Regions from separate parts of the Micromonospora sediminimaris genome, predicted to be linked through region 1. Evidence: predicted binding sites of a transcription regulator. Region 1 holds the regulator's gene; each other region holds the start of a gene.
The links. The regulator HrcA, encoded in region 1, represses chaperone genes, less so after heat shock. The targets are predictions, from matches to a motif close to GGTTNGCACNCTCNNNNNGAGNGTGCNAACC.

Region 1 (10,293 bases):
CACCGGCTGCGGGCCCGTACGCCCCGGTCGCCGCGCCACTGCACCACCGAGCGCCCCGCCGCCCAGGGGACCAGCTCGTCCACGCCCGCCTCGGTCATCGCCTGCACGGCCAGCTCGCCCCGGTCGCCCTTGGCGATGCCCTGGACCACCACCAGCCGCGGGTTCGCCGCGTCGACGTACCCCCGGTCGGTCACGTCGAGATCGAGGGTGCCCCGGCCGACGGCGGTGACCACGGCGGTGGCGGTGCCGCCCCGCCCGTCGGCGAGCAGCACCTGCTCGCCGACGCGCAGCCGTTGCACGGTGGCGGCGTGGTGGCCCTCGGGCCCGTCCAGCACCATCGAGACGGCGGTCGGCAGCGACTCGACGAGGAACAGCGGGGCGGACACGTCAGGCGTGGCCGTTGAAGGCGTCGCGCATGCGGGAGAAGAAGCCACCCTGCTTGGTCAGCTCGGCGACCTCCTCGCCGCGGGTCTTGGCGAAGTCGCGCAGCATCCGTTCCTGGTCGGCGTCGAGCTTGGTCGGGGTGCGCACGTCGAGGTGGACGTAGAGGTCACCCCGCCCGGCGCCGCGCAGGTGCGGTACGCCTCGGGCCCGCAGCCGCAGGGTGCTGCCCGGCTGGGTACCCGGCTTGACGTCGACCGGTTCTTCGCTGTCGAGCGCCTTGATGGTCAGCCGGGTGCCGAGTGCGGCGGCGGTCATCGGCACGGTGACCCGGCAGTGCAGGTCGTCGCCCTTGCGGGAGAAGACGTCGTGTGGCCGTTCGTGGATCTCCACGTAGAGGTCCCCGGCGGTGCCGCCGCCCGGGCCGACCTCGCCCTGCTGGGCGAGGCGGATCCGCATGCCGTCCTCCACCCCGGCGGGGATCTTGACGGTCAGCGATCGGCGGGTGCGTACCCGGCCGTCGCCGGCGCAGGTCGGGCAGGGGCTCGGGATGGTGGTGCCGTAGCCCTGGCAGACCGTGCACGGCCGAGCGGAGACCACCTGCCCGAGGAAGGTGCGCTGCACCGACTGCACCTCGCCCCGGCCACCGCACGCCTCGCAGGTGGCCAGGTGGGTGCCGGCGGCGGTGCCGGCACCGGAGCAGGTGGTGCAGAGTACGGCGGTGTCGACGGTGATCGGCGCCTCGACGCCGAAGGCGGTCTCCTGGAGGTCCAGCTCCAGTCGCAGGATCGCGTCGGCGCCGGGGCGGGTACGCGGACGGGGGCCCCGCCCGGCGCCCGTTGCGCCGCCGAAGAACGCGTCCATGATGTCCTGGAAGCCGACGAAGGGGCCGGCCCCGCCGGGACCACCCGGACCGCCGGGCCCGCCTCCGCCGGGTGCCAGCGGGTCCCCGCCCAGGTCGACGATCTGCCGTTTCCGATCGTCCGAGAGGACCTCGTACGCGGCGTTGATGTCCTTGAACTTCTCCTGTGCCTCCGGATCCGGATTCACGTCCGGATGGAATTGGCGCGCCAGCTTGCGGTAGGCGCGCTTGATCTCGTCATCGGAGGCACCCTTGCTCACGCCGAGAATGCCGTAGTAGTCCCTGGCCACTGCGTTCCGTGTCCTCGTGTTCGTCTCGAGTTACGCCGTTCGGCGGCGGCAGCCTGCCGTCGGCCCTGACTTGTCAGTTCTGGGCCAGCAGCTCGCCCACGTAGCGTGCCACGGCCCTCACCGTGGCGATGGTTCCGGGGTAGTCCATCCGGGTCGGTCCCAGCACGCCCATCCCCCCGACGATGGTCGCGCCCGGGCCGTACCCGGTGCTGACCACGGAGGCCGCCCGTAGGTTGTCGATCTCGTTCTCGTCGCCGATGCGCACCCGCAGGGTGCTCGGTTCCACCTCGCCGATGAGCTTGAGCAGCACGACCTCCTCCTCAAGAGCTTCGAGGATCGGACGCAACGAGCCCTGGAAGTCGAGCAGACCGCCCCGGGCGAGGTTGGCGGTGCCGGCCAGGGCGAGCCGCTCCTCGTGCCGTTCGACGAGCGTCTCCAACAGCACCGTGGACAGGGTGGTCATCGCCGGGCGCAGGTGCGGCACGGAGTCGTCGATGAGAGCCTGCACCAGCGGCGGGGTCTCCGACAGGCGGACACCTACGAGCTTCTCGTTGACCAGCCGGCGCAGGTCCAGCACGTCGTCGGCGAGGACCGGTGCGGGCAGCTCGACCAGCCGTTGCTCGACCCGACCGGTGTCGGCGATCATCACCAGCATCAGCCGGGTGGTGGAGATCGGCACCAGTTCCAGGTGACGCACCCGGGACCGGGCCAGGCTCGGGTACTGCACGACGGCGACCTGCCGGGTCAGCTGTGCCAGCAGCCGCACCGTGCGGTGCACCACATCGTCGAGATCGACGGCGCCGGCCAGGAAGCGCTCGATCGCTCGGCGCTCGGCCGGGCTGAGCGGCTTGACCCGGCTCAACCGGTCCACGAAGAGTCGGTAGCCACGGTCGGTGGGCACCCGCCCCGCGCTGGTGTGCGGCTGACGGATGTAGCCCTCTTCCTCCAGCACGGCCATGTCGTTCCGGACGGTGGCCGGCGAGACACCGAGTTGGTGCCGCTCGACCAGCGACTTGCTGCCGACCGGCTCCTGGGTGGCGACGTAGTCCTCGACGATCGCCCGGAGCACGGCGAGCTTCCGGTCGTCCAGACCCATCCTTGCCACCTCCTGTCGCAGGTCAGCCCGCAGCGTCACGGCCGCCAGAGGAACACTCTGGCACTCGACTGTAGCGAGTGCCAGTCTACGTCGGCGTCCCCCTCGACGCGATGATCAAGTCGGCCCGCTCGTCATCGAACCGATCGGCGGGTTGACACTCGCCGGTGTCGCTCTGGTGCGCCGTTGCCGCTGGCACCTACCGTGACCTCCATGACTGAACCACCTCGTCCCCCGGACTCCGGCGACGAACCCACGACACCACTGTCCGGTTCGCCAGGCCAGGGCGGTTATCCCCCGCCCGGCGGCTATCCACCTCCCACCGGCGACCAGCCGCCGCCGGCCGGCTACCCGCCGCCCGGGGGCTACCCGCCGCCCGGCGGTTACCCTCCCCCACCCGGAGCCCCCGGTGTCGGCTACCCGACCGGCGGTTACGGCGCTCCCGGCGGTGGCTACGCCAACAACGAGGACAAGACCTGGTCCCTGATCGCCCACTTCGGCGGCCCGCTCGGCGTGGTCGTCGGTGGCGGGCTCTTCGGCTGGGTGGCGCCGCTGATCGCGATGATGACCCGCGGGCAGCAGTCCCCGATCGCCCGGGCCCACTCGGTGGCCGCGCTGAACTTTCAGCTCACCTGGGCCATCGTCGGTGTGCTGAGCTGGGTGCTCACCATGATCACCTGCGGCATCCTGTTCTTCGCGCCGATCATCGCCGGGATCGTGCCGGTGATCTTCGGCATCATCGGCGGGGTCAAGGCCAACGACGGGGTGCTCTACCAGTACCCGATGAGCTACTCGTTCGTGAAGCGCTGACCGCGCGGGCCGACCGGATGACGGGGGTCAGGGCAGCAGGTCGCGGACCACGGCGTCGGCGAGCAACCGGCCGCGCAGGGTGAGCACGGCGCGGCCGGCGGCGTGGGCGGGCTCGGCGAGCAGGCCCTCGGCCAACGCCCGCGCCGCACCCGCCCGCCCGGCGTCGGTCAGCACGTCCAGCGGCAGGCCGGAGGCCAGCCGCAACCGGAGCATGACGTCCTCCATGTGCGCCTCGTCGCCGGTGAGCACCTCCCGGGCCTGCCCGGGTGACGCCCCGGCGGCGAGGCGTTGCGCGTACGCGGCGGGATGCTTGACGTTCCACCAGCGCACCCCGCCGACGTGGCTGTGCGCCCCCGGCCCGAGGCCCCACCAGTTCCCGCCGGTCCAGTAGAGCAGGTTGTGCCGGCAGCGCGCGGCTGGCGTGCGGGCCCAGTTGGAGACCTCGTACCAGGAAAAACCGGCCGCGCCGAGGGTGGACTCGGCGGCCAGGTAGCGGTCCGCGGCGACGTCCTCGTCCGGGTACGGCAGCTCGCCACGGCGCATCCGGGCGGCCAGCCGGGTGCCGTCCTCGACGATCAGGGCGTACGCGCTGACATGGTCCACGCCTGCGGCGACCACCTGGTCCAGCGAGGCGGCGAAGTCCTCGGCCCGCTCCCCCGGCGTCCCGTAGATCAGGTCGAGATTGACGTGGTCGAAGCCGGCGTCACGGGCCTCCAGCGCGGCGGCGGTGGCCCGGCCGGCGTGGTGCCGGCGGTCGAGCACGGCGAGCACCCCGGGCGCGGCCGACTGCATGCCCAGCGAGATCCGGGTGTACCCGGCCGCGCGCAGCTCCTTCAGCGAGGCGGGCGTCACCGACTCGGGGTTGGCCTCGGTGGTCACCTCCACGTCGGTGGCCAGCCCCCAGGTCCGGTCGATCGCGTCGAGGATGCGGGCCAGGTCGTCGGCGGGCAGCAGGGTGGGGGTGCCGCCGCCGACGAAGACCGTCTCCACCCGGGCCGGTGGGATGTCGTCCAGCACCCGGGCGGCGAGCGCCAGTTCCGCCAGCACGGCGTCGGCGTAGCCCTCCCGGCTCGCGCCGCCGCCCAACTCGTCGGCGGTGTACGTGTTGAAGTCGCAGTAGCCGCAGCGGCTCGCGCAGAAGGGCACATGCACGTAGACCCCGAAACCCCGGACGGCTACGGACGCACGGGCGGACGCGGGCAGCGACCCGTCGGCGGGGACGGGCTCGCCTGCTGGAAGGACGCCGGGCATGGCCACTAGTGTGCCCTGGCATGACCTCTCCCGACGCGTTCGTGCGGGTCGCCACGGCCCACGGGGTGACCACGCTCACCCTGGACAGTCCGCACAACCGCAACGCGCTCTCCACGCCGCTGATGACCGAACTGCTGGCCGGGCTGGCCGCCGCGGTCGCCGACGACGCGGTCCGGGTGATCGTGCTCGACCACACCGGGCCGGTCTTCTGCTCCGGCGCCGACCTGAAGGAGACCGCGGCGGCGTACGCCAGCGGCACGGTGCCCGCCGGGATGCTGGGTGACGTGCTCGCGGCGGTCTGGGAGTGCCCGAAGCCGGTGCTGGCGAGAGTCGCCGGCCCCGCCCGGGCCGGCGGACTGGGCCTGATCGCGGCAGCCGACCTGGCGGTCTGCGCGGCCGAGGCCACGTTCGCCTTCACCGAGGTGCGGATCGGGGTGATCCCCGCGGTGATCTCCGCGACGGTGCTGCCCCGCCTGACCACCCGGGCGGCAGCCGAGCTGTACCTGACCGGCGACACCTTCGACGGCCGGCGGGCCGCCGAGATCGGCCTGGTCACCGCCGCGGTGCCGGCCGCGGAGCTGGATGCCGCGGTGCGGCGGTACTGCGACTCGCTGGTACGCGGGGCCCCGTCGGCGTTGGCCGGCGCGAAGCGACTGCTGCGCCGCCCGGCCGCCGTCGACCTGCGCGCCGACCTGACCGAGCTGGCCGAGGTGTCCACCGGGTACTTCCTGTCGGCGGACGGCGTCGAGGGGGTCACCGCGTTCCGGGAGAAGCGGCCGCCGCGCTGGGTGGCGGAACTCGGTGGGTGAGGTACGGCCGGGACGGGGAACCTCGCGTCGCGCGCAGGTGCCACGGGAGGTGGGAACCGGTCGGACGACCCGAACGGGTCGATGAGGGACGTACGCTTGGCGGACCTTGACACAGGAGGTGCGGGTGCGAACTCGGGCTGTCGCGACGGGCTTCGTGGTCCTGGTCCTGATCGCCGCGATCGGGATGATCGTGGTGCTGAGGCAGGCCGGTGAGGGGCTACGGCTGCCGCTGGCCGGTCGGGCCTGCACGGTCCAGGCCGACGGCGAGGTGACGCTCGACTCGCAGCAGATGGCGAACGCGGCGACCATCGCGGCGATCGGCGTGCAACGCGAGATGCCGGAACGGGCGGTGGTGGTGGCGCTGGCCACCGCGTACCAGGAGTCCGGGTTGCGCAACCTGACCGGTGGTGACCGCGACTCCGTGGGGCTGTTCCAGCAGCGACCGAGCCAGGGTTGGGGCACGCCGAAACAGATCCGGGATCCGCGGTACGCGGCGGGGAAGTTCTACGCGGCGTTGAAGAAGGTGCGCGGCTGGGAGGACATGCGGGTCACCGACGCCGCGCAGAAGGTGCAGCGCTCGGCCTTCCCCGAGGCGTACGAGAAGTGGGCCGACGAGTCGCAGGTGCTCACCCGGGCGCTGCTCGGTCACGCCAGCACGGCGGTCACCTGCGCGGTGGGCGGTGATCCGGTGATGCGCGGCGCCGCCGCCATCGCCGCGCTGACCGAGGGGCTGGCGCTCGACTGGGGCCTGCGGGCCTTCACCGGCGACGACGACCGGCAGGTGGGCAGGAGTTACTTCACCTCTGCCGTCGACAGCTCCGGCAACCCGACCCTGCTGAAGGTGGGGATCAACGAATCGCCCTCCGCCGAGGGTGTGCGGGCCGGCTGGCGCTACACGCACTGGCTGGTCTCCCACGCGAAGGAGCACGGGGTGAAGCGGGTGACCTACGACGGCCGGGAGTGGACCGCCAAGCGCGGCGACTGGAAGCGCCTGCCGGACAGCGACCGGGGTGACACGGAGGTCCTCGCCGAGGTCCACGCCGACGTCTGACCGACCTCGATCTCTTTAGGCCGACCGCTCTTACCCGCAGTCACCGCAAAATCCGGCATTTTGCTACTTAATGCCACGTCTCGCCACGTTGAGTGACGTGCGGTAGTCGTCCAACCGCCTTCAGTCGCCGTACCTGTGTAAAGGTCGCGGGGTGCCCCCCGAGCCGCCTGGACGCGCGTTACGATCGGCGGCCTGTGCCAGAAATGGTTTCACCTCTTGGGGAGGGGTACTACGTGGCGTTCGACTACGGCGACCGGACCGGCTACGAACCGATCAGTGACGTCGACCGCAAGGAGTTCCACGAGCAGGGCTTTCTCCTGCTGCGCAACGTCCTGACCGAGGATCACCGGGCCGCTCTCGAGGCCGCGGTCGACCGGGTGTACGAGGAGGAGAAGGCCAAGGGCAACACCACCAAGGACGGCACCCTGCACCTGCTGGGCTTCCTTGAGCGTGACGAGCTCTTCGGCGAGCTGCTCACCCACCCGATCGCGTTCCCCTACATGTGGGGCCTGGCGGGCTGGAACATCTACACCCACCACAACCACCTCGACGTCACGCCGCCGGCGTTGGAGCCCGAGAAGCCGTACTGGGGTTGGCACCAGGACGGGTACCGGCAGAACTCCGACCCGGAGACGATGGACCCGAATCTGCCCCGGCCGATGTTCTCGCTGAAGGTCGCCTACGTGCTCTCCGACCTGTCGGAGAAGGGACGCGGCGCGACGAAGGTGATCCCTGGCAGCCACCTGTGGAACTCGCTGCCGCGCCCGTCGGATCTGAGCGTGCACAACCCGGACCCCGAGGGCACCGTCGAGATCACCGCCAACCCGGGTGACGCCTTCATCTTCGACCGCCGCCAGTGGCACTCCCGGTCGACAAACCTGTCGAACATCACCCGCAAGATGCTGTTCGTCGGTTACACCTACCGGTGGATCCGCCCGCTCGACGAGCTGCACCCCGACAAGGACGGCGAGTGGTACCGCAACCGCACGCCGGTGCAGCGCCAGCTGCTCGGGGAGGGCACCCACACGGCGAACTACTGGGGCATCAACTGGGACGGCTACATCGACGACGAGATCCCGCTGCGCAAGGAGCTCAAGCAGCGCGGTCTGCTGAACCGCAGCATCCCCTGGCTCCGCTGACCGGACCGTGACGACAGGCCCCGTGGCCACGCCTGGACGTGGCCCACGGGGCCTGTTCGCGTCAGCTCGGGACGACGTGCCGGTCCGTCAGCCGGCCGACTCGCCCAGCCGGCGACGCGCCTTCTCGCGAACCGGCTCGGGCAGGTCGTCGGCCGCCAGCAACCGGGGCAGCAGCGCCGGCTCCAGGGTGAGCGCCCGGAACACCTCGCCGAGGGTCACCCCGTGGGCCGGCCGGTGCACGATCTCGATCGGGTCGCCGACGCCCACCGCGCCCTCCCGCACCACCCGCAGGTAGGCGCCGGGCGTCGCACGGGCGGTGAACCGCTTGATCAGATCCGGTACGCCCCAGAATCCGGCAAAGGTGGTGCACGGCGTACGCGGCTTGGTCACCTGGAGCAACACCTCGCCGACGGCCCACTGCTCGCCGATCACGGCGCCGGTGACGTCGACCGCGTGCGTGGTGAGGTTCTCGCCGAAGCCCCCCGGACGGATGGCGCGCCCGAGGTCCGCCTCCCACCAGGCCGCGTCCTCCCCCGCGTACGCGTAGACGGCCTGGTCCGGACCACCGTGGTGGGACCGTTCGCCGATGAAGTCGCCGACCAACCCGTCGGTGCGGAAGAACACCGGAGCCTCGACCGGCCGCTTGTCGATGCCGCTGCGCCCGCTCGCGTCACCGGCCCACGCCGCCTCGGTCACGATGCCGACGTTCACCGATGCCACCCTGCCCGTCATGATCACATCCTAAGGGAGCGGTTTCGGCACCCCATCAGCCGTCGGCCGCTGGTCAGGTGGTCGCGCCACGGGCACCACGTTTGTCGTACGCATGCGAAAGGCGCCCGACCTCGACGGTCGGGCGCCTTTCGACGGTTCAGCTGTTACCGGTGGGTGACACCCCGGCGGTTGCGGCCCACGCCGGCGACCAGCGCCACCGCGACGGCGGCCAGCAGCACCTGGAGCATCAGCTCCCGCCAGTCGATACCGGCGGTCTCGGCGAAGCCGGACGCACGGGCGATCACGGTGCCGAGCAGCGCCGCACCGACACCGATGAGCATGTGCAGCCAGATCGGCATGTTCTGACGGCCCGGCACCACCAGTCGGCCAAGCGCACCGACGATCAGACCAACGATCAGGGCGGTGATGATGCCCCAGACGGTGAGCTCCATGGTCGCTCTCCTTCACGAAAGACGTTCAACGTTTGTGGTGTTCCTGTCGTGACCGCCTAATGCCCGACGAGCGAAGATCCCAAACCGGCTTTTCTGGCCGAGAGGTCGCGACCACCCCGAAAGACCGCGCCACGCAGACGGGCGCCCGGCCGGGTGGCCGAGCGCCCGTCGGGATGGATGCGCTTACTTCTTTCCGCTCGCCTTGCCGTCGGAGTCGGAGGAGAGCGCGGCGATGAACGCCTCCTGCGGGACTTCCACCCGGCCCACCATCTTCATCCGCTTCTTGCCCTCCTTCTGCTTCTCCAGCAGCTTGCGCTTACGGCTGATGTCACCGCCGTAGCACTTGGCGAGCACGTCCTTACGGATGGCGCGGATCGTCTCCCGGGCGATCACCCGGCTGCCGATGGCTGCCTGGATCGGCACCTCGAACTGCTGACGCGGGATGAGGTTGCGCAGCTTCGCCGCGATGGTGGTGCCGTAGGCGTACGCCTTCTCCTTGTGCACGATCGCACTGAACGCGTCCACCGGCTCGCCGTGCAGCAGGATGTCGACCTTGACCAGGTCGGACGCCTGCTCGCCGGAGGGCTCGTAGTCCAACGACGCGTAGCCCTTCGTACGGCTCTTCAACTGATCGAAGAAGTCGAAGATGATCTCAGCGAGGGGCAGCGTGTAGCGCAGCTCCACCCGGTCGGCGGAGAGGTAGTCCATGCCCAGCAGGCTGCCGCGCCGGCCCTGACACAGCTCCATCACCGCACCGACGTAGTCGTTGGGGGTGAGTACCGTGGCCCGCACCGTCGGCTCGTACACCTCGGCGATCTTGCCGGTCGGGTACTCGCTGGGGTTGGTGACCACGACCTCCTCGCCATCCTCCTGGATGGCCCGGTAGACCACGTTCGGCGCGGTCGAGATGAGGTCGAGGTTGAACTCCCGCTCCAGTCGCTCCCGGATGATCTCCAGGTGGAGCAGGCCGAGGAACCCACAGCGGAACCCGAAGCCGAGCGCACCGGAGGTCTCCGGCTCGTAGGTCAACGCGGCGTCGTTGAGCTTGAGCTTGTCCAGCGCGTCCCGCAACGCGGGGTAGTCCGACCCGTCGATCGGATACAGGCCGGAGTAGACCATCGGCTTCGGGTCCTTGTAACCGCCGAGCGCCTCGGCCGCTGGCCGCCCGTTGATGGTGACCGTGTCACCGACCCGGGACTGCCGGACGTCCTTCACACCGGTGATCAGATAGCCGACCTCACCGACGCCGAGCGCGTCGGCCTTGACCATCTCCGGCGAGATGACCCCGATCTCCAGCAGCTCGTGGGTGGCGCCGGTGGACATCATCTTGATCCGGTCCCGGGCGCTGATCCGCCCGTCGACCACCCGCACGTAGGTGACCACGCCCCGGTAGACGTCATACACCGAGTCGAAGATCATGGCGCGCGCCGGGGCATCGGCGTCG
Region 2 (10,293 bases), on a different contig from region 1:
TCGATCGAGATCCGGGTACGCCGGGTCAGCACGTCCTCCAGATGCAACGCCCCTTCGGCGCGGGCCGCGTACGTCACCTCGGCGGCGAGATACTCCGGCGCGCCCGCCAGCGGGGAGGCCAGCAACGGGTCGGCGTCGATCAGGGCGAGCAGGTCGAGGGTCAGGCTTCCGTAGCGCTCCAGCAGATGCTCCACCACACCCACCGGCAAGCCGTGGCGGCGGGCCAGGTCCGCCCGGTCCCGCCACATGGCCGCGTACCCGTCCGCGCCGAGCAGCGGCAGATCGGCCGTACGCGACACCCGTTGGCCACCGAGCCGACGCATCGCCCGGTCGACCACGTCGGCGGCCATCACCCGGTACGTCGTGTACTTGCCGCCGGCCACCAGTAGCAGCCCGAGCATCGGCTCGATGACGGCGTGCTCCCGGGAAAGCTTCGAGGTGGAGTCCGCCTCACCGGCCAGCAGCGGACGTAGCCCGGCGTAGACCCCTTCAATGTCGGCGGTGGTCAGTGGGCGGTCCAACACCGTGTTGACCTGCCGGAGCAGATAGTCGATGTCGCTGGCGGAGGCCGCCGGGTGTGAGCGGTCCAGCCGCCAGTCGGTGTCCGTGGTGCCGATGATCCAGTGCCCGCCCCACGGGATGACGAAAAGCACACTGGTGGCCGTACGCAGGATCAGCCCGGTCTCGCCGGTGATCGCCGAGCGGGGCACCACCAGGTGCACCCCCTTGGACGCCCGGACCCGGACCCCGGGCCGCAGCCCGACGTCGTTGAGCATGCGGGACATGTCATCGGTCCAGACACCGGTGGCGGCGATGACCGTACGGGCGCGTACCTCGAACTCGGCTTCGGGTGAACCGGCGGGCGCCTCCAGGTCACGGACCCGGACCCCGGTGACCTCCCGGGCCTGCCGGATCAGCCCGACCGCCCGGGCACTGCTCACCACGGTCACGCCCAGGCTGGCGGCGGTGCGCGCCAGGGTTACCACCAGGCGGGCGTCGTCGACCTGCCCGTCGTGGTAGCGGATCGCCCCGGCCAGGCCGTCCGAGCGCAGGCTCGGGAAGACCCGGCGGGCACCCTCCCGGCTCAGGTGCCGATGCAGCGGCATGCCCCGACCGCCGCCGAAGAGGCCGGCGAAGGCGTCGTACGCGGCCACCCCGGCGCCGTAGTAGGCCCGCCGCAGCAGTCGGGCGGGCAGGTCGCGGACGCCCTGCCCAGCCGGGAGCGGCACCAGGAACGGCACCGGCCGCACCAGGTGCGGCGCCAGCCGGGTGGCCAGCAGCCCACGCTCGGTCAGCGCCTCGTGCACCAGGCCGAACTCCAACTGCTCCAGGTAGCGCAGGCCACCGTGGATCAACTTGCTGGACCGGCTGGAGGTGCCGGCGGCGAAGTCGCGGGCCTCCACCAGGGCCACCTTGAGGCCCCGGGACGCGGCGTCGACGGCCGCGCCGGCACCGGTCACCCCACCCCCGATCACCAGCACGTCGAACCGCTCGGCCCGCAACCGACGCAGGTCGGCGGCGCGGCGGGCGGGCGACAGCTGCCCGGCAACGGACCGCAGAACGTTCGGATCACGCACCCGTCCACGTTAACCGGCCCGGTCCTCCCCCGACACGTGCCGGCCCGGGGGCCTCGGATTCGTTGCCCGCCAGATCCGTCCGACGGCGCGGCGGCTGCGTCGTACTGTGTGCGGATGCGGGCGGAACCCACCACACCCGGCTCGGCCGCCAGCCCCTGGGCGATCGTCGCGGCGGTACTCGCCGGCTGCTGGACGGTCGCGGTCACGGTCCTGGCGCAGACCGGGGGCTGGGCCGTGGACCAGGTGGTGCTGATCGGCGGGCTGGACCGGCTGGTGCCGCTCTGGCCGGTGGCCTGCCTGCTCACCGTGCTGCTGATCGCCGCCGCGACGCTGCCGTTGGCCCTCGTTCCCCGCTCGGCGGCGGTCCGCGTCACCGGCCGGCTCTGGTTCGCCGGTGCGCTCGTACTCGGTCTGCTCGGGCTGCTGCGGACGATCCCCCCGGTGCACCACGAGGCGTACCTCGGTGCGCTGGCCCTCGTGGCCGCGCTGCTGGCGGTGGTGACGACCCGGCTGCCCTCCCACGTCCTCGGCCCCGGCCGGCAAGCCGAGACCGGGCGGCAGGCGCGACGGGACGGACAGCAGTCGGTGGCGGCCCTGCTGGCGGTGGCCGCCGGGCTCGCCCTGCTACTGCCCTGGGTCTGGTGGGGCGCACTCGGCGGGCTGTTGGAGACCATGCTCGCCGGGCTGGCTGCGGTGGCCGTCGGCGTGCTGGCGGCGACGCTGCTCGACGTTCGGTTCTGGGGCCGCTTCGGGGCCGACGAACCACCTCGACCGGCCCGGCTGGTGCTGCTGGGCGGGCTCGTCGCCGGGGTTTTGCTGCTGCTGATCGGTGCCGGCACCGGCCATTCCGGCGCGCAGTTGCCCCTGCTGGTGACGCTGCCGCCGGCCGGTTTCGCGTTGGCCGCGTTGCGGGCCATGAGCCGCCGGCCGGCCACCGGACGTGGTGTCGCCCACCCGGGCACCCGCCGCGTTCTGCCGGATCAACCGATCGCCGGGGGCGTCGTGGCCCACCATTCTGCCGGGGATGGCGGTCGGACGCCGACCGCCTGGCTGGTCGGGCTCGGTGTGTTCGGCCCGCTTGCCTTCACCGACCCGGAGGAGGTCAGCCTGCTGCTGGTCGGCAACCGCGACGTGCCGTTCTGGGTCGCGGCCGCGACCGGTGTCGGCCTCGCCGTCGGACTGGTGCTGGCGGTCGGGTACGGCCTGCTGCTGGCCCGCCGCTCGGCCCGCACGCCGAGCCGGGTGCTGGCCGCAGCGAGCGCCCTGACGCTACTGGTCACGGTCGGTCTGGTCGGCGCGACCGCCGGACAGCCAGGGCTGCACGGGGAGCGGCTCTTCGTACTGCTCCGCGAACAGGCGGACCTGAGCGGTGTGCGCGGCGAGCCAGGGCGGGCGGGCCGGGACGCACGCGCCGAGGAGGTCTACCGGCGGTTGGTCGACACCGCCGACCGGACCCAGGCCGACCTGCGGCGGGATCTGCGGCGGGCTCGACTGCCACACACCCCCTACTATCTCGTCAACGCGATCGAGGTGGCTGGTGGGCCGGCGGTACGCGCCTGGCTGTCCAGCCGACCCGAGGTGGCCCGGGTACTGGTCAGCCAGCAACTGCGTCCGTTGCCGGCACCCGCCGACAGCGCCACCGGCAACGCCACGCCCCCGTCCGGCCCGCCGTGGAATATCACCATGATCGGCGCGGATCGGGTCTGGTCCGAACTCGGCGTCACCGGCGACGGCGTGACCGTGGGCAGTTCCGACTCGGGAGTGGACGGGCGGCATCCGGCCCTGGCCCAGGGTTTCCGGGGCGGCGACGACTCGTGGTTCGACCCGTGGAACGGCAGTGGGGCACCGACCGACCGCAGCGGACACGGCACCCACACGATGGGCAGCGCCGTCGGGCGGGACGGCATCGGTGTGGCCCCCGGCGCGCGGTGGGTCGGCTGCGTCAACCTCGACCGCAATCTGGGGAACCCGGCAGCCTATCTCGACTGCCTCCAGTTCATGCTGGCGCCTTTCCCGCTCGGCGGCGACCCGTTCCGACAGGGGCGGCCCGCCCGGGCGCCGGAGATCCTGACCAACTCGTGGGGCTGCCCGCCGATCGAAGGCTGCGATCCCTCGGCGCTGCGGCCGGCCACCGCAGCGCTGGAGGCCGCCGGGATTCTCGTCGTCGCGGCGGCCGGCAACACCGGCCCGTTCTGCGGCTCCGTGCAGGACCCGCCCGCACCGTACGCGGACGTGCTGACCGTTGGTGCGGTGGACGACCGGCGGCGGGTCACCGCCTTCTCCTCACGTGGCCCGACGATCGCCGGAGTGACGAAACCGGATCTGATGGCACCGGGGGCGGAGGTCGTCTCCGCGATGCCCGGCGGCGGGTACGCCGTGCTCGACGGCACCTCGATGGCCACACCACAGGTGGCTGGCGTGGTCGCGTTGATGTGGTCAGCCAACCCGGAACTCGTCGGCGACCTTGACCGGACGCGGCGGATCCTCCGCGACACGGCCGACCCGATCGAGACCGACGACCCGGCCCGGGCGCGGACCGACGAATGTGGCGGCCCGGCGAACATCGTGGGTGCCGGTCTGGTCGACGCGTACGCGGCCGTGTCGGCGGCCCGTGACTGATCGTCATTCGGGCGGTACCGGCGTCCGGGCCGAACGTATCTTCTTCCGGACGTAGCGCCCTTGACCACTTGAAAAGCGCAAATAGCAAATAGATCCCGATAATGCCAATCGCCCATCCCGGTGCTCGGCACGCCCCTACCGTTTCGGTAAGGAGGCAGCGATGAGCACGGACGACGATCAGGCCCGGCAAGCCCCACCAGCCACCGGGGCTGCGGTCCACGGACTCCCCGGCCAACTGCCGATCGACCGGCTCGACTACGGCGACGCCGAGCAGTTGGCCGAGATGACCGGTGTGGACGAGCCACCCGAGGAGCCGCTCATCCTGGTGGACGAGCCGGTTCAGCACCGACCACCGTACGACCGGGCGCGGAAGCGACGGAACCAGCGGCCACTCCCGACGTAGCGACCAGCCGCCACCGCCGACGCAGGGTCGGCCGGCCACCGCCGACAAAAGCGGAAGGGGCGGACCGCTGACGCGGCCCGCCCCTTCCGGCGTTGGAGCTGGACTCAGAAGTCCATGTCCCCGCCGCCCGGGCCAGCCGGTGCGGCCGGGGTCTTCTCCGGCTTGTCCGCCACGACGGCCTCGGTGGTGAGGAACAGCGCGGCGATCGACGAGGCGTTCTGCAGCGCGGAACGGGTCACCTTGGCCGGGTCGATGATGCCCGCGGCCAGCAGGTCGACGTACTCGCCGGTCGCGGCGTTGAGGCCGTGACCCGAGTCGAGGTTGCGGACCCGCTCCACCACGACGCCGCCCTCAAGGCCGGCGTTCACGGCGATCTGCCGCAGCGGGGCGTCCAGCGCGATCTTCACGATCTGCGCGCCGGTCGCCTCGTCGCCGGCCAGGTCGAGCTTGTCGAAGGCGGTCTTGCCGGCCTGGACCAGCGCGACACCACCACCCGGGACGATGCCCTCCTCGACGGCGGCCTTGGCGTTGCGGACCGCGTCCTCGATGCGGTGCTTGCGCTCCTTGAGCTCGACCTCGGTGGCCGCGCCGACCTTGATCACCGCAACGCCGCCGGCCAGCTTGGCCAGCCGCTCCTGCAGCTTCTCCCGGTCGTAGTCGGAGTCGCTCTTGTCGATCTCGGCCCGGATCTGGTTGACCCGACCCTGGATCTGCTCGGCGTCGCCGGCACCGTCGACGATGGTGGTCTCGTCCTTGGTCACCACGACCTTGCGGGCCCGGCCCAGCATGTCGAGGCTGGCGGCGTCCAGCTTGAGGCCGACCTCCTCGCTGATGACCTGGCCACCGGTGAGGATGGCGATGTCGGTCAGCATGGCCTTGCGGCGGTCACCGAAGCCCGGCGCCTTGACGGCGACCGACTTGAAGGTGCCACGGACCTTGTTGACCACCAGCGTGGCCAGGGCCTCGCCCTCCAGGTCCTCGGCGATGATCAGCAGCGGCTTGCCGCCCTGCATGACCTTCTCCAGGATCGGGAGCAGGTCCTTGACCGACGAGATCTTGCTGTTCGCGATCAGGATGTACGGGTCGTCGAAGACGGCCTCCATACGCTCCGGGTCGGTCATGAAGTAGGCCGAGATGTAGCCCTTGTCGAAGCGCATACCCTCGGTGAGCTCCAGCTCCAGCCCGAAGGTGTTGCTCTCCTCGACGGTGATGACGCCTTCCTTGCCGACCTTGTCCATCGCCTCGGCGATGATCTCGCCGACGCTGGCGTCACCAGCGGAGATGGAGGCGGTGGAGGCGATCTGCTCCTTGGTCTCGACGTCCTTGGCGAGCTTCAGCAGCTCCTCCGAGACGTTGGCGACCGCAGCCTCGATGCCCCGCTTCAGGGCCATCGGGTTGGCACCGGCGGCCACGTTGCGCAGGCCCTCGCGAACGAGTGCCTGGGCCAGGACGGTCGCCGTCGTCGTGCCGTCACCGGCGACGTCGTCGGTCTTCTTGGCGACCTCCTTGACCAGCTCGGCGCCGATCTTCTCGTAGGGGTCCTCGAGCTCGATCTCCTTGGCGATGCTCACACCATCGTTGGTGATGGTGGGGGCACCCCACTTCTTCTCGAGCACGACGTTGCGGCCCTTGGGGCCGAGGGTCACCTTCACGGCGTCGGCGAGCTGGTTCATGCCCCGCTCGAGGCCGCGGCGCGCCTCTTCGTCGAACGCGATCATCTTGGCCATACGGCGTTGTCCTCCTGGACACTCACGGGCCACCCGAGTGTGTGCCCCGGATGGGCCGTCTGGTGTACGCACCTTGGGACGTCGCCACCTGGCGACGGCGACGTCTCCTCGGCCGGGCCGGATAGCCCGCGACGACCGGCCACGTGCCCCACCCGTGGTTATGTCACGAGCGCGACCGCAGCCCCACCGTCCCGACCAGCTGGCACTCACGCCATGCGAGTGCCAATGACTTGTTTAGCACTCTGCCCTGCCGAGTGCAAGCACGATGGCCCGGGTCAGCCGAGTTCGGCTGCCAGTTGGGCGGCGTTCACCGGGCCCTCGTGTGCCCGCTGCTCGGCGTAGGTGACGACCAGCCCGACCAGCTGCGCGAGGTACGCCGGCAGCGTCAGCACCGCGACCACCGCAATCGTCAGCACCGCGCCCACCGCCGTGCCCGGCGAGTCCAACGGAGTGGTGCCGAACGGCAGGATCGCCAGCGACTCCAGCACGCTCGCGGCCAGTGAGAAACCGATCACGGCGGCACCCACAAGCGCCACCCGGCCGAGCAGCAGCCCCAGCCGGTCACGCAGCATTCGATGCGACCTGCTGAGCGGGTCGTGCCGCTCGAAGAGGTAGACCGGGCCGGCCAGGGCCAGCGCGAACGCCGCGTACACGCCGGGCAGGAAGCACAGACAGAATCCGAAGGTGACGATCAGGGTGATGAGCAGTGTCCAGCCCCACAGACCGAGCGCCCGACGCGCTCCGTAGCGCAGGGCGGCACCGAGGCCGGCCGACTCGCCGACCGCCTGCCGGGCGATCACCCAGGTGCCGGCGGCCCAGCCGACGGCCTGCACCACACCGAGCAGCAGGCTGCCACCGAGTACCACGACCAGGAGCGTCGCGAGATCGGACCAGAAGTTCGCCGGCAGCGCGGCGGAGTCGCTGGCGAGCTGGGCGTCCCAGCGGGCCGAGGGGTCCACGGCCAACACGAGCACCGACAGCACCGCGGCCGGCAGCGCCTGGGTGAGTACGAGGATCGGCAGCAGGGGTCGCCACCCCCGGCGGGCGGCACCCACACACCGGGCGAACCAGCCGCCCAGCCCGGCCCCGGGCGGGGTCACCAGGGCGTCGGAGGGGTCGAGGCCGTAGCCGCCCGGGGGGTACCAGCCGTAGAACGGCTGGCCGGGATACGGCGTCATGCCGGGGTGGGACGGCTGCATGGGATGAGCCGGCTGCGCACCGTACGCAGGCTGGCCCGGGAGGGGTGGTTGACCGACCCATCCGGCGGGCGGCTGCGGCTCACCCGGAGGCGGAGAGGACGGACCTGTCGGGGGCGGCTGGTCGGACATGGGACCTCCTCAGCGACGGCTGGCTCGGCCCATGATCTTCCCTTGTGGGGCGCCGGCACCGCTGCCCCCTCCGGCGATGGTCACGCCACCCCGACGACGATCGGTCGGTGGGGGGTGGGTGGTCGGCGCTCAGGCGATGACGCGCACCCGCTCCGCCTGTGGGCCCTTCTGGCCCTGGGCGATCTCGAACTCCACCCGCTGACCGTCGTCCAGCGCTTTGTAGCCGTCCATCTCGATCGCAGAGAAGTGAACGAAGACGTCCTGCCCGCCGTCGACGGCGATGAAGCCGTAGCCCTTCTCGGCGTTGAACCACTTCACGGTGCCTTGTGCCACGGTGTTTTCCTCACTCTGCACGGCGTTCCACTACCTCGGGCCGCCAGCGAACCGGCACCCGGAAACCACCGGTTTCAGCGGTCGGCGACGACCACTGAAACGGGTGACCGAAATCGCACGCTACACGAGGAGTGACGACGGCGCACGACCACAAATCGGGCGTATTACAGTCGTCCGCATCGTCGTACGTCATTGTGATAAGCATTCCGGCATGACAAGCGTCACCGACGGGACGGCGCTGCGCCGGGCCGTCATCCGCCGAGTCGAGCCAGCCGACACAGCTCGGATGCGGGCGCTGCGCCTGGAGATGCTCGCGGACGCGCCGCTGGCCTTCCTGGAGACGATCGCCGAGGCCGCGGCCCGACCACACGCCGAGTACGCCGCCCGGGTCGCCCGGGTCTCCGCCGGCCCCGACACGGCGCAGTTCGTGGCGGATCCGGGCGGCCGGCTCGTCGGGCACGTCGGTGGCATGGCGCACCCGGCCGAGCCGGGGGTGACCGTGCTCTACGCCGTCTACATCACTCCGAGCTGGCGGGGCACCGGCCTGCTCGCGGAGCTGGTCGGTGGGGTGGCGCACTGGTCCCGGGCCTGCGGACGGAACGAGCTGATGCTCGAGGTCGTGGTCGGCAACGACCTCGCCTACCGGGCCTACCAGCGGCTGGGTTTCGTCGACACAGGTGTCCGCGTCCCGCACCCCAACATCCCCACCCTGCGCGAACTCCAGATGCGCAGGGCCGCGTAGACCCGACGGACGATCGCCGACCCGGGCGGCTCCGGGGAATACCCCGGAGCCGCATCAGCTCTCAGACGTGTCGACGGCTCTGCACGACCCGGAACCGGTTCGCCACGTACGCCCCGTCGGTCAACGCCGAGTTCGCCGCCGCGTTCGCTCCGCTGCCGTGGAAGTCGGAGAAGGCCGCCGACTGGTTCACGAAGACGCCGCCGGTGAGGTTGGCCGACAGGTGCACCCCGACCTCGATCGCCGCCGCCTCGGTGGCGTCCAGCACCGCGTCGTCGGTGGAGTAGACCGCCGCGGTGAGGGCGCCCTTCTCGCCCACGGTCGAGCGCAGGATCTCCAGGCTGTGCGCCGTGGAGTCGGTGGCGATGGCGAAGGAGATCGGCCCGAACCACTCCCGCGAGTAGGTCTCGGTGTCACCCGCGTCCAACTTCACGATGGCCGGCGTACGCACCACGGCGTCCGGGAACGAGGGGTGCTCGACGGTACGCGACTCCAGCACCGGCGAACCGACCTTGGTCACCTCATTCAGCCGCTCCAGCACCCCGTCGTTGACGATCGCGCCGGTCAGTTCCACCCCGCGGGCCGGGTCACCGGTGAGCTTGCCGACCGCCGCGGCGATGCCGCCGGCCACCTCGTCGAAGCTCTTGTGCCCCTGATCGGTGTCGATGCCGTCCCGGGGGATGAAGATGTTCTGCGAGGTGGTGCACATCTGCCCGCTGTAGAGCGTCAGCGTGAAGCCCAGGTTGCGGCACATCCCGGCGAAGTCGTCGGTGGAGTCGATCACCACCGTGTTGAGCCCCGCCTTCTCGGTGTACACCGCCGCCTGGCGGGCGTTCGCCTCCAACCAGTCGCCGTACTCGGTGGAGCCGGTGAAGTCGACGATCTTCACCGCCGGGTGCAGGGCCAGCGTCGAGGCGAGCTTCTCGCCGGGGGCCTCGGCGGCCAGCAGCACCAGGTTCGGGTCGAAGCCGGCCTCGGCGAGCACCTCCCGGGCGTACCGCACGGTGATGGCCAGCGGCAGCACGGCGCGCGGGTGCGGCTTGACCACGACCGGGTTGCCGGTGACCAGCGAGGCGAACAGACCCGGGTACGAGTTCCAGGTCGGGAAGGTGTTGCAGCCGATGACGAGGGCCACGCCCCGGGGCACCACGTGGAAGGTCTTGGACATCCGCAGCGGGTCGCCCTTGCCGGCGGCCTTCTCCCAGCCGGCGGTGCCCGGGTGCCGGGTCATCTCCGCGTACGCGTAGGCCAGCGCCTCCAGCGCGCGGTCCAGGGCGTGCGCGCCACCGGCCTGGAAGGCCATCACGAACGCCTGACCACTTGTGAACTGCACCGCGTTGGCCAGCTCGAAGATGTTCTTGTGCAGCCGGTCGAGGATCTCCAGACAGACACCCACCCGGGTCTGCGGGCCGGCGTCCCGCCAGGCGGGCAGCGCCGCTGACGCGGCGGTGACCAGTTGTTCGGCGTCGGCGTGCGGGTAGCGGACGTTCAGGGCGACGCCGAACGGGCTGTGCTCGGTGGCGACCCGGTCGCCGCCACCCGGCTGGTCGAGCGGGAAGTCCCCGCC
Region 3 (10,293 bases), on a different contig from region 1:
GGGCTCGCGGCGGCGGCGCTGACCCAGGCCGAGCTGCGCCGCCGGGCGACCGGCAAGTTCGGGCCGGCGGCGGCCGGCATGTTCTTCACCCGGCCGGGGCTGGAACAGGCCACCCGGCGGGTCGTCGCCGACCGGCGGGCCCGGCGGCTGCGCGCCGCCGGGGTGCGCACACTTGCCGACCTGGGCTGCGGGCTGGGCGCCGACGCGCTCGCCGCCGCCCGCGCCGGCATCCGGGTGTACGCGGTGGAAGCCGACCCGCTCACCGCTGCGCTGGCCGAGGCGAACGTCCAGGCCGCTGGGCTGGCCGACCTGGTCACCGTCGAGTGTGGCGACGCGACGGCGTTCGACGTGACAGGGGTCGAGGCGGTCTTCTGCGACCCGGCCCGACGCCGAGCCGGCACCGGTCGCCGGATCTTCGACCCGAACTCGTACTCGCCGCCGTGGGACTTCGTGACCGGCCTGGCCGACCGGGTGCCGCGCACGGTGGTGAAGGTCGCGCCGGGGATCGACCACGCGCTGATCCCGCCCGGCGCGGAGGCGGAGTGGGTGAGCGTGGAAGGCGACCTGGTCGAGGCAGCCCTCTGGTGCGGCGAACTGGCCGAGGTCTCCCGCCGCGCGACCGTGCTGACCGGCGAGTCGGTGCACCAGCTCGCGGGGTCGGGCACCCACGAGGCGCCGGTCGGGGCGGTGCGGCGCTTCGTGTACGACCCCGATCCGGCGGTGGTGCGCGCACACCTGATCGCCGAGTTGGCTGCCGACCTGGACGCCACCCTCGCCGACCCGACCATCGCCTACCTCTACGCCGACACGGCCCGGCGCACGCCGTACGCCCGCTGCCTGGAAGTGACCGACGTGCTGCCGTTCTCCCTCAAGCGGCTGCGGGCGCTGCTGCGGGAACGGCGGGTCGGCCGGGTGGAGATCCTCAAGCGCGGCTCCGCGCTGGAGCCCGAGCGGCTCCGGCGCGACCTGCGGCTAAGCGGCGACCAGCCGGCGAGCCTGGTGCTCACCCGGGTCGCCACCGCCCCGACGGTCCTGGTCTGCCGCCCGGTGGCCTGAACCCCGCCCCGCTGGCCGGGCCGCTCATGTGCAGCCGGCGGGCGCGGGTTGCGGCATCCTGGGCTGTCAGCTCGGCGGGAGGCCGCGTCATGCCGCAACTCGCGGACCCCAGCGCGGGAGGGCGCGCGACCGCATGGCGAGCCCAGCCGGGGTGGGGACGGGGGCCGGGTCGGCGCAGAAGGGGGAGCGCCGGGTCGGGGTTGGTCAGCGGGTGGGGGCGTGGGGGGCGATGAAGGCGCGCCAGGCAGCGGGGGTGAAGGCGAGCGCCGGGCCGGCCGGGTCCTTGCTGTCGCGTACGGCGACCACGCCGGGCAGGTTGTCGGCGACCTCGACGCAGGCGCCGCCGTTGCTGTTGCTGCGGGAGGACTTGCGCCAGGCGGCACGGGTCAGGTCCATGACTTCGCCACTTCCTCGATCAGGCGGGCGGACTGCCGGTGTGGCAGCGCCTCACCGGCCACAGTCTCCCAGTGTCGCCCCAGGGCGGCAAGGTCGTTCGGGCTGTCCACTGTGTGCCCCCGGAGCTGGTTGTCCAGGTGCGCCACCTCGGTGCCGTCGGCCAGCCGGGCCAACACGAAGGGGCCGTTGAGTCCGACGTACCACGGGGTCTCGGCCGGGATGATCCGCACCTGGACATGCGGGCGGTCACTGACGGCCAGCAGGTGTTCCAGTTGCTCGCGCATGGTCGCGCGCTCGCCGACCTGCCGGCGCAACACCTGCTCGTCGAGCACCGCCACGAGCTGCGGGGGCTCCTCGCGGGCGAGCACCTCCTGCCGGGCCATCCGGGCCAGCACCCGCTTCTCGATCTGCTCGTCGGTAAGCGGTGGACCGGCCCGGAGCATCGCCCGCGCGTACGCCTCGGTCTGGAGCAGGCCCGGCACCACCGCCGGGTCGTACCAGCGCAGCGCGACCGCCTCCCGCTCGATCTCGCCCCACGGCCGGAACCAGTCCGGCTCGGCGTGCAGCCGGATCAGCTCCAGCATCCCGACGAAGAGGCCACCGGTCTCCAGCACCTTGTCGAACCGGGCCAGGTAGTCGGCGCTGAGCTGGTTCGGGCCGATCTCCATCGCGCTCACTGCCGAGGTCGAGTAGTTGATCATCTTGCTCAGCTCCTCCTGGCTGAGCCCGCGCACCTTGCGCGCCCGGCGCAACTGGTCGCGCAGGAACCCCAGGGTTGGTACGTCCGCCATGTGTCTGCCCTCCGTGACGTGGTCGCGCCGGAGAGTAAGGGGCGGTCGTTGGGCGGGGAAGAGACTGTCGGCGTGTTGCGGTAAACGCTGGCGAACGACGCCGGAAGAGTGGGTAAAAAGTGGCGGAGGGGCGGCGACACGAGGGTGGCGGATTGGCACTCTCCTTGACGGAGTGCTAGCCGAGGAATAACCTGCGATTAGCACTCTCACCCTGAGGGTGCCAACCTTCGGGCCCTGGTGTCCGGGGGTTGAACGCCAGGCGGACCGGCACCCGCGACGACGGCCCCGCCCGGTGGCATGTGGCAGATTGACGCCGGTCGGCATGCCGATCGGCAACGAAACCAAGTACCCCAGGAGGGTATGCCCGTGACTACCGCGACCAAGGTTGCGATCAAGCCGCTCGAGGACCGCATCGTGGTCCAGGCGAACGAGGCCGAGACCACCACCGCCTCGGGCATCGTGATCCCCGACACCGCCAAGGAGAAGCCGCAGGAGGGCACCGTCCTCGCTGTCGGCCCGGGCCGGATCGACGACAAGGGCAACCGCGTGCCGATCGACGTCTCCGTCGGCGACACCGTTCTCTACTCGAAGTACGGCGGCACCGAGGTCAAGTACGCCGGCGAGGAGTACCTGGTGCTCTCCGCCCGCGACGTCCTCGCGGTCATCGAGAAGTAAGTAAGACAGACCGATCAGTGTCGTTGCCCCGGTCCGGCTCGCCGGGCCGGGGCGACGTCGCTTCGAAGGGACATTCATGGCGAAGATCCTGAGCTTCTCGGACGACGCCCGGCACCTGCTGGAGCACGGTGTCAACGCGCTCGCTGACGCGGTCAAGGTCACCCTCGGGCCGCGCGGGCGCAACGTCGTCCTCGACAAGAAATTCGGTGCGCCGACGATCACCAACGATGGCGTGACCATCGCCAAGGAGATCGAGCTCACCAACCCGTACGAGAACCTCGGCGCGCAACTGGTCAAGGAGGTGGCGACCAAGACCAACGACGTCGCCGGCGACGGGACCACCACCGCGACCGTGCTCGCCCAGGCCATGGTCCGCGAGGGCCTGCGCAACGTCACCGCGGGCGCCAACCCGGCCGGCCTCAAGCGGGGCATCGACGCCGCTGCCACCAAGGTCTCCGAGGCGCTGCTCGGCAAGGCCGTCGAGGTCTCCGACAAGAAGTCGGTCGCGCACGTGGCGACGATCTCGGCGCAGGACGCCACCATCGGCGAGCTGATCGCCGAGGCGATGGAGAAGGTCGGCCGCGACGGTGTGATCACCGTCGAGGAAGGCTCCGCCCTGCACACCGAGCTGGACGTCACCGAGGGCCTCCAGTTCGACAAGGGCTTCATCTCGCCGAACTTCGTCACCGACGCGGAGTCGCAGGAGTCCGTCCTGGAGGACGCGTACATCCTGATCACCACGCAGAAGATCTCCGCGATCGAGGAGCTGCTGCCGCTGCTGGAGAAGGTTCTCCAGAACAACAAGCCGCTGCTCATCATCGCCGAGGACGTCGAGGGTCAGGCGCTGTCCACCCTGGTGGTCAACGCCATCCGCAAGACCATCAAGGTCTGCGCGGTCAAGGCGCCCGGTTTCGGCGACCGCCGCAAGGCGATGCTCCAGGACATGGCGATCCTCACCGGCGCCGAGCTGGTCGCCCCGGAACTGGGTTACAAGCTCGACCAGGTCGGCCTGGAGGTGCTGGGCAGCGCCCGGCGCATCGTGGTCGACAAGGAGAACACCACGATCGTCGAGGGCGGCGGCCAGGCCAGCGAGGTGACCGACCGGGTCGCGCAGATCCGCAAGGAGATCGAGGCCTCGGACTCCGAGTGGGACCGGGAGAAGCTCGCCGAGCGGCTGGCCAAGCTCTCCGGCGGTGTCGCGGTGGTCAAGGTCGGCGCGGCCACCGAGGTCGAGATGAAGGAGCGCAAGCACCGCATCGAGGACGCCATCGCCGCGACCAAGGCCGCGGTCGAGGAGGGTACGGTGCCCGGCGGAGGCGCCGCCCTGGCGCAGATCCTGTCGGTGCTCGACGACGACCTCGGCTTCACCGGCGACGAGAAGGTCGGCGTGTCGATCGTGCGTAAGGCGCTTGTCGAGCCGCTGCGCTGGATCGCCCAGAACGCCGGCCACGACGGCTACGTCGTCGTGCAGAAGGTCGCCGGCAGCGACTGGGGCCACGGCCTCGACGCCGCCGTCGGCGAGTACGTCGACCTGACCAAGGCCGGCATCATCGACCCGGTCAAGGTGACCCGCAACGCGGTGACCAACGCCGCGTCGATCGCCGGTCTGCTGCTCACCACCGAGAGCCTCGTGGTGGAGAAGCCGGCTGAGCCGGAGCCCGCCTCGGGTGGCCACGGCCACTCGCATGGCCACGGTCACAGCCACCAGCACGGCCCGGGCTTCTGAGCCTGCCGTACGCCGGACGTGGGGCGCACCGTCGACGACGGTGCGCCCCACGCGCGTGAGTGGGACGGTCATGCGCCGGAGCCGGCGGCGGAGGCGGACCCCTCGGGACGTCGGACCCGGTTCCGGGCCGGTGCGCGGTGACGAGAGGTTACGGAACGCCGACGGCGCTACCGGACCGGTGCCCGGTGGGAAACACTGGGCGGGTGAGCAGCACGACACCCCGGTTCGCGGCCCTGGCCGGCATCGCCGCCGCTGCGACGGCCATCGGCACCGCCGAAGTGGTTGCCGCCCTGACCGGCCCCCGGTCGTCCCCGCTCGTCGCGGTCGGCGGTCTCGTCGTGGACACCGCCCCCGAGCCGGTCAAGCGGTTCGGCATCGAGGTCTTCGGCACGTACGACAAGATCGCCCTGCTGGTCGGCACGGCGCTGCTGCTCGGCGGCTTCGCCGCCCTGATCGGCATGCTGGCCGCCCGGCGGCTGACGGTGGGCCTGGCCGGCATCGTCGTCTTCGGCGGGATCGGCGCGGCGGCGGCCCTGACCCGGGCCGGCGCGGACGCCGCCGACGTGCTCCCGTCGCTGCTCGGAGCGGCGGTCGGCGGGGTGGCGCTGTGGGCGTTCGTCGCCGGCCCGCTGGAACTCGACCCCTGGCCCTGGTCCCCACCGACGCCAGCCGGCAGTCCGTCGGTCCCGGGAAGCCCGCCGGCCGCCGGCGGCCCATCGGGCCCCGCAGGTCCGGGGCGGGGGGTCGACCCGGACTCGCGGCGGCGGTTCCTCACCGGGGTCGGGACCGTGCTCGGGGTGGCTGCCGTCGGGGGAGTGGCGGGGCGGTGGTTGGCCGGCCGTCAGGGCGTGTCGGCCGCCCGCGAGGCGATCACGCTGCCGGCCCCGGTCTCCGCCGCACCGCCGGTGCCGGCCGGCGCTGACCTGGCCCAGCCCGGGCTGGCCAGTTACGTCACGTCGAACCGCGGCTTCTACCGGATCGACACCGCGCTCGTGGTGCCGCAGGTCGATCCCGCGACCTGGCAGTTGCGCATTCACGGCCGGGTCCGCAACCCGGTCACGCTGAGCTACGCCGATCTGCTCGCCCGGCCCATGGTGGAGCGGTACGTCACGCTGGCCTGCGTCTCCAACGAGGTCGGCGGCGACCTGATCGGCAACGCGCGCTGGCTCGGCGTGCCGATCCGGGATCTGCTCGACGAGGTGGGGCCGTTGGACGGCGCCGACCAGGTGGTCGGGCGTTCGGTCGACGGTTGGACCTGCGGCACCCCGACGGCCGCGCTGCGCGACGGGCGGGACGCGCTGCTCGCGGTCGGCATGAACGGCGAGCCACTGCCGGTGCAGCACGGCTTCCCGGTCCGGATGGTGGTGCCGGGCCTGTACGGCTACGTGTCGGCCTGCAAGTGGATCACCGAGCTGGAGCTGACCAGCTTCGCGGACTTCGACGCGTACTGGGTGCCCCGGGGGTGGTCGGCGCAGGGTCCGATCAAGACGCAGTCGCGGATCGACACGCCCCGCCCGCGCAACCGACCGGCCGCCGGCCCGGTCACGGTCGCGGGCGTCGCCTGGGCGCAGCACCGGGGCATCGACCGTGTCGAGGTACGCGTCGACGAAGGGCCCTGGCAGCAGGCCCAACTGGCGCCGACCGTCTCGGTGGACACCTGGGTGCAGTGGTCGTGGCAGTGGCCGGCGACCCCGGGCGAGCACACCCTCCAGGTGCGGGCGACGGACAGCACCGGCGAGACCCAGACCGCCCAACGGCAGGACGTCGCCCCCGACGGTGCGACCGGCTGGCACTCCGTCACACTCACCGTCACCTGATAGGTCCCGCGGTGCCGGCGCTCCGGTACCGGCCGGGAGTGGCGGGAGTGTGCGGACAGCGCGACGCCGCGTCCCTCTGGTCGGGACGCGGCGTCGGTGGTGCGGGTCTGGTCAGGCGACGTTGCGCTGGATGGGCACCGTCGACCGGTGCGAGCTGCCCAGCCGGGCCTCCAGGCGGTTGATGTCGACGCGGGTCTGGCGGCGGTCGGCGAGATCCTCCCAGCCGACCGCGAGCAGTCGCAGCCGCTCGGACTCGCTGAAGCCACCCCAGACGCCGTACGGCTCGCGTACCGCCAGGGCGTGCGCGGCACACTCGGCGCGGACCGGGCAGGCACGGCAGACGGCCTTGGCGGAGGATTCCCGGCGGAGCCGGGACGAGCCGCGCTCACCGTCGGGATGGAAGAACTGGGCGCTGTCGCGGCCCCGGCAGGCACCGAGCCGCTGCCAGTCCCAGAGGTCGATGATGGGTCCGGGCAGTCTACGTACGTTCGACATCAGCACCCCTCCTCTCGCGCGGCACCGCGAGACAGCTTGTGGCCGGTTGTCCGGGCGGCGGGCCGCGCAGGCGCACCGTTCCCGGCCTGGCCACTCCCTACCCGGGCGCCTCTCGCCTCACACGTCTTTGATCCAAAACATCTGGCAGATTGCGGCATATGCCCTATCTGTCGGAAAAGTTGGGAGGATTGCCCGGAACCTCCTCCCGACCGGGGCTGGTCATGGTCTGCTCGTCAGCGGAGAGGAGATGCCTGTGCGTACCGTTCTCGTGTGCGTTCGAACGCCGCTCGCGGCGCAGCACCTGACCTCCGCGGCAGCGCGGTTGGGATTGTCGGGTGCCGTCCGGACGGCGGTCTCCGACCCCGAGGTGATGTTGCGGTTGGCCGAACGTCCGGCCGATGTGGTGCTCGCCGACACCGCGCTCACCCGCCCCGACAGCGTCGGCTTCGTCCGCCGGGTGCTGGCCCGTGCTCCGCAGGCCGCTGTCCTGCTGCTCGGCGCCGAGGAGTCCGAGGCGGCGGCGGCGACCATCGGTGCCGGGGCCCGCGGGCTGATCCAGGGGGTCGACCAGGATCTGACCAGCGCCGTCGCCAAGGCGCTGCTGCTGCTGGCCGCGCCCGGTCGGACCAACCGGCACCGGATCGCTGATCCGGCCCGGGACGCCGCGGCGGTCGGCAGCCCGGCCCGGCCGGCCCCCGGTGGTCGTACCGGCGGCGAGGCGCCCACCGCCTGGCCGGGCACGGACGCGGCGGGCGGCCCGGCGGTGGTGCCGGTGCAGCGTGGCGACGACCCCGCCGAACCGGGTGCCGAGCCCGAACCGGGCAAGCCCACGTCGCCACCCAGAACCGACAGGTCCGCGATCGGCCTCACCGAGCGGGAGCTACAGGTGCTGCTCGGCATGGCCGAGGGCAAGAGCAACGCCGAGATCGGCCGGGAACTGTTCGTCTCCGAGGACACCGTGAAGACCCACGCCCGCCGGCTGTTCCGCAAGCTCGGTGCCCGCGATCGGGCGCACGCCGTGGCCGCCGGATTCCGGGCCGGTCTGGTCGCGTAGCAACCCGGCCGGCTCGGTCCGGCCGATTCCGCCGGCCGGACCGGCCCGGCCGGTCGAGCCGAGCGGTAGCTGCGCTTCCGGTGACGGGTCAGCGGCCCGAGCCGGGCTCGTCCTCGGTGCCTTCGCTGAGGGTGTCGTGCACGCCGTCGGCGTAACCCCGCGCATAGTCCCAGGTGACGTAGTGGTCGGGGTCGGGATCGTAGGCCGGCTCGTGCACCCGTGGGCGCCCGGAGCTGAGCAGGTGCCGCAGGTTTCCCCGGAGCAGGTCCCAGTCGAAGTAGTGCGGTTCCCGGCAGTCCTCACACTCGATGACCAGCCCGCGTACGCCGATCGGCGCGAGCAGGGCCTGGTAGATCTCCAGGTCGGCGAGATCCTCCAGCACGTCCTGGCGCTCGACGTCGGTCAGTGGGTCCAGCGGCGCGTCGTCGTCGGGGGCCTCCAGGTCGGCCGCCGGATCGGTCGGGTCGCCGGTGAACGGGTCGATGGGATCGTCGTGCACCCCCTCACCGTAGTCCCCTGCCACCGCTGACGCGTGTCCCCCGGTCGCGCGAGCCGTCACCGGGGCGGGCACCGCGCGGTTCAGGAGGAGAAAGCTTCAGTGGGTACGATGAGGCTGACACCCTCGCCCGGCGTTCGCCGGTGCCCCCGTGCCACCTCGCTGAAGCCCGGTTCGAGCAGCTCAGGAGAGCAATCGTGGAGAATTCGCCCCGTACCGACCTTCCCGCCGGCGTCGAGGGCGGCGAGTTGGGTGGCCATCTGCCCGAGCTGCCCGCCGGTTCGGCCCGGGTGGTGCCGCTGGGGCTGACCTTCGACGACGTGCTGCTCCAGCCGGGTGAGTCCGACGTGGTGCCGAGCCGGGTGAACACGATCACTCAGTTGACCCGTAACGTCTCGCTCTCCATCCCGCTGCTGTCCAGCGCGATGGACACGGTCACCGAGGCCCGGATGGCGATCGCGATGGCCCGCCAGGGTGGCATCGGCGTGCTGCACCGCAACCTCTCGGTGGAGGACCAGGCGCTCCAGGTCGACCTGGTCAAGCGCTCCGAGTCGGGCATGATCACCAACCCGGTGACCGCGAGCCCGGACGACACCCTCCGCGAGGTCGACCAGCTCTGCGGGCGCTACCGCATCTCCGGTGTGCCGGTGGTGGACGCCCAGGGGCAGCTGGTGGGCATCGTCACCAACCGGGACATGCGCTTCGTCTCCGACCCGGCCGTGCCGGTCCGCGAGATCATGACCAAGGCGCCGCTGGTCACCGCCCCGGTCGGGGTGAGCAAGGACGAGGCGCTCGGCCTGCTGCGCCTGCACAAGGTGGAGAAACTGCCGATCGTCGACGGCTCGGGCAAGCTGCGCGGTTTGATCACCGTGAAGGACTTCACCAAGAGCGAGCAGTACCCGAGCGCCACCAAGGACGAGGCGGGGCGGCTGCGGGTGGCGGCGGCCATCGGTGTCGGCGAGGACGCGTACAAGCGCGCCCGGGCACTTGTCGACGCCGGCGTCGACGTCATCATCGTGGACACCGCCCACGGTCACCAGCGCGCGGTGCTGGAGATGGTCAGCCGGCTCAAGAAGGACGTCGCCGTCGACATCGTCGGCGGCAACGTGGCGACCTACGCCGGTGCGCGGGCACTTGTCGAGGCCGGCGCCGACGGGGTGAAGGTAGGTGTCGGCCCGGGCGCGATCTGCACCACCCGGATCGTGGCGGGCGTCGGTGTTCCGCAGATCACGGCGATCATGGAGGCCACCCGGGCGGCCCGTCCGGCCGGCGTGCCGGTCATCGGTGACGGTGGCATCCAGTATTCCGGCGACATCGCCAAGGCACTTGTCGCCGGTGCGGACACGGTGATGCTCGGCAGCCTGCTGGCCGGTTGCGAGGAGAGCCCCGGTGAGCTGATCTTCGTCAACGGCAAGCAGTTCAAGACGTACCGCGGCATGGGTTCGCTCGGCGCGATGCAGTCCCGTGGGCAGGCCAAGTCGTACTCCAAGGACCGCTACTTCCAGCAGGACGTGACAAGCGACGAGAAGTTGGTCCCGGAGGGCGTCGAGGGTCAGGTGCCGTACCGTGGGCCGTTGGCCCGGGTGGCCCACCAGTTGGTCGGCGGCCTGCGGTTGGCGATGGGGTACGCGGGTGCGGAGAACATCCCCGAGCTGCACCAGCGGGGTCAGCTCATCCGGATCACCGCGGCCGGGCTCAAGGAGAGCCACCCGCACGACATCCAGATGACCGTCGAAGCCCCCAACTACCACACCCGCTGACCCCTCCCCCCACCCCCGAAGACATCT

Region 2: the regulator HrcA is predicted to act here: its motif matches at 6,524-6,554, upstream of groL (chaperonin GroEL).
Region 3: the regulator HrcA is predicted to act here: its motif matches at 2,439-2,469, upstream of groES (co-chaperone GroES).

Annotation. Positions count from the first base shown of each region.
Region 1 is NZ_BOPD01000031.1:44,132-54,424, reverse strand. Features, by position in the region: gene Vse01_RS23125 (16S rRNA (uracil(1498)-N(3))-methyltransferase) at 1-386, opposite strand, end outside; gene dnaJ (molecular chaperone DnaJ) at 388-1,533, opposite strand; gene hrcA (heat-inducible transcriptional repressor HrcA) at 1,607-2,629, opposite strand; gene Vse01_RS23110 (DUF4870 domain-containing protein) at 2,840-3,436, shown strand; gene hemW (radical SAM family heme chaperone HemW) at 3,464-4,687, opposite strand; gene Vse01_RS23100 (enoyl-CoA hydratase-related protein) at 4,708-5,496, shown strand; gene Vse01_RS23095 (hypothetical protein) at 5,615-6,547, shown strand; gene Vse01_RS23090 (phytanoyl-CoA dioxygenase family protein) at 6,781-7,686, shown strand; gene Vse01_RS23085 (MOSC domain-containing protein) at 7,774-8,418, opposite strand; gene Vse01_RS23080 (GlsB/YeaQ/YmgE family stress response membrane protein) at 8,562-8,849, opposite strand; gene lepA (translation elongation factor 4) at 9,033-10,293, opposite strand, start outside.
Region 2 is NZ_BOPD01000008.1:252,124-262,416, forward strand. Features, by position in the region: gene Vse01_RS06775 (glycerol-3-phosphate dehydrogenase/oxidase) at 1-1,577, opposite strand, end outside; gene Vse01_RS06780 (S8 family serine peptidase) at 1,692-4,196, shown strand; gene Vse01_RS06785 (hypothetical protein) at 4,357-4,599, shown strand; gene groL (chaperonin GroEL) at 4,704-6,326, opposite strand; gene Vse01_RS06795 (hypothetical protein) at 6,602-7,525, opposite strand; gene Vse01_RS06800 (cold-shock protein) at 7,784-7,987, opposite strand; gene Vse01_RS06805 (GNAT family N-acetyltransferase) at 8,199-8,729, shown strand; gene paaN (phenylacetic acid degradation protein PaaN) at 8,791-10,293, opposite strand, start outside.
Region 3 is NZ_BOPD01000042.1:11,067-21,359, forward strand. Features, by position in the region: gene Vse01_RS26235 (THUMP-like domain-containing protein) at 1-1,056, shown strand, start outside; gene Vse01_RS26240 (DUF397 domain-containing protein) at 1,261-1,452, opposite strand; gene Vse01_RS26245 (helix-turn-helix domain-containing protein) at 1,443-2,243, opposite strand; gene groES (co-chaperone GroES) at 2,610-2,918, shown strand; gene groL (chaperonin GroEL) at 2,995-4,644, shown strand; gene Vse01_RS26260 (sulfite oxidase) at 4,848-6,461, shown strand; gene Vse01_RS26265 (WhiB family transcriptional regulator) at 6,573-6,956, opposite strand; gene Vse01_RS26270 (helix-turn-helix transcriptional regulator) at 7,210-8,010, shown strand; gene Vse01_RS26275 (DUF5319 domain-containing protein) at 8,099-8,509, opposite strand; gene guaB (IMP dehydrogenase) at 8,704-10,266, shown strand.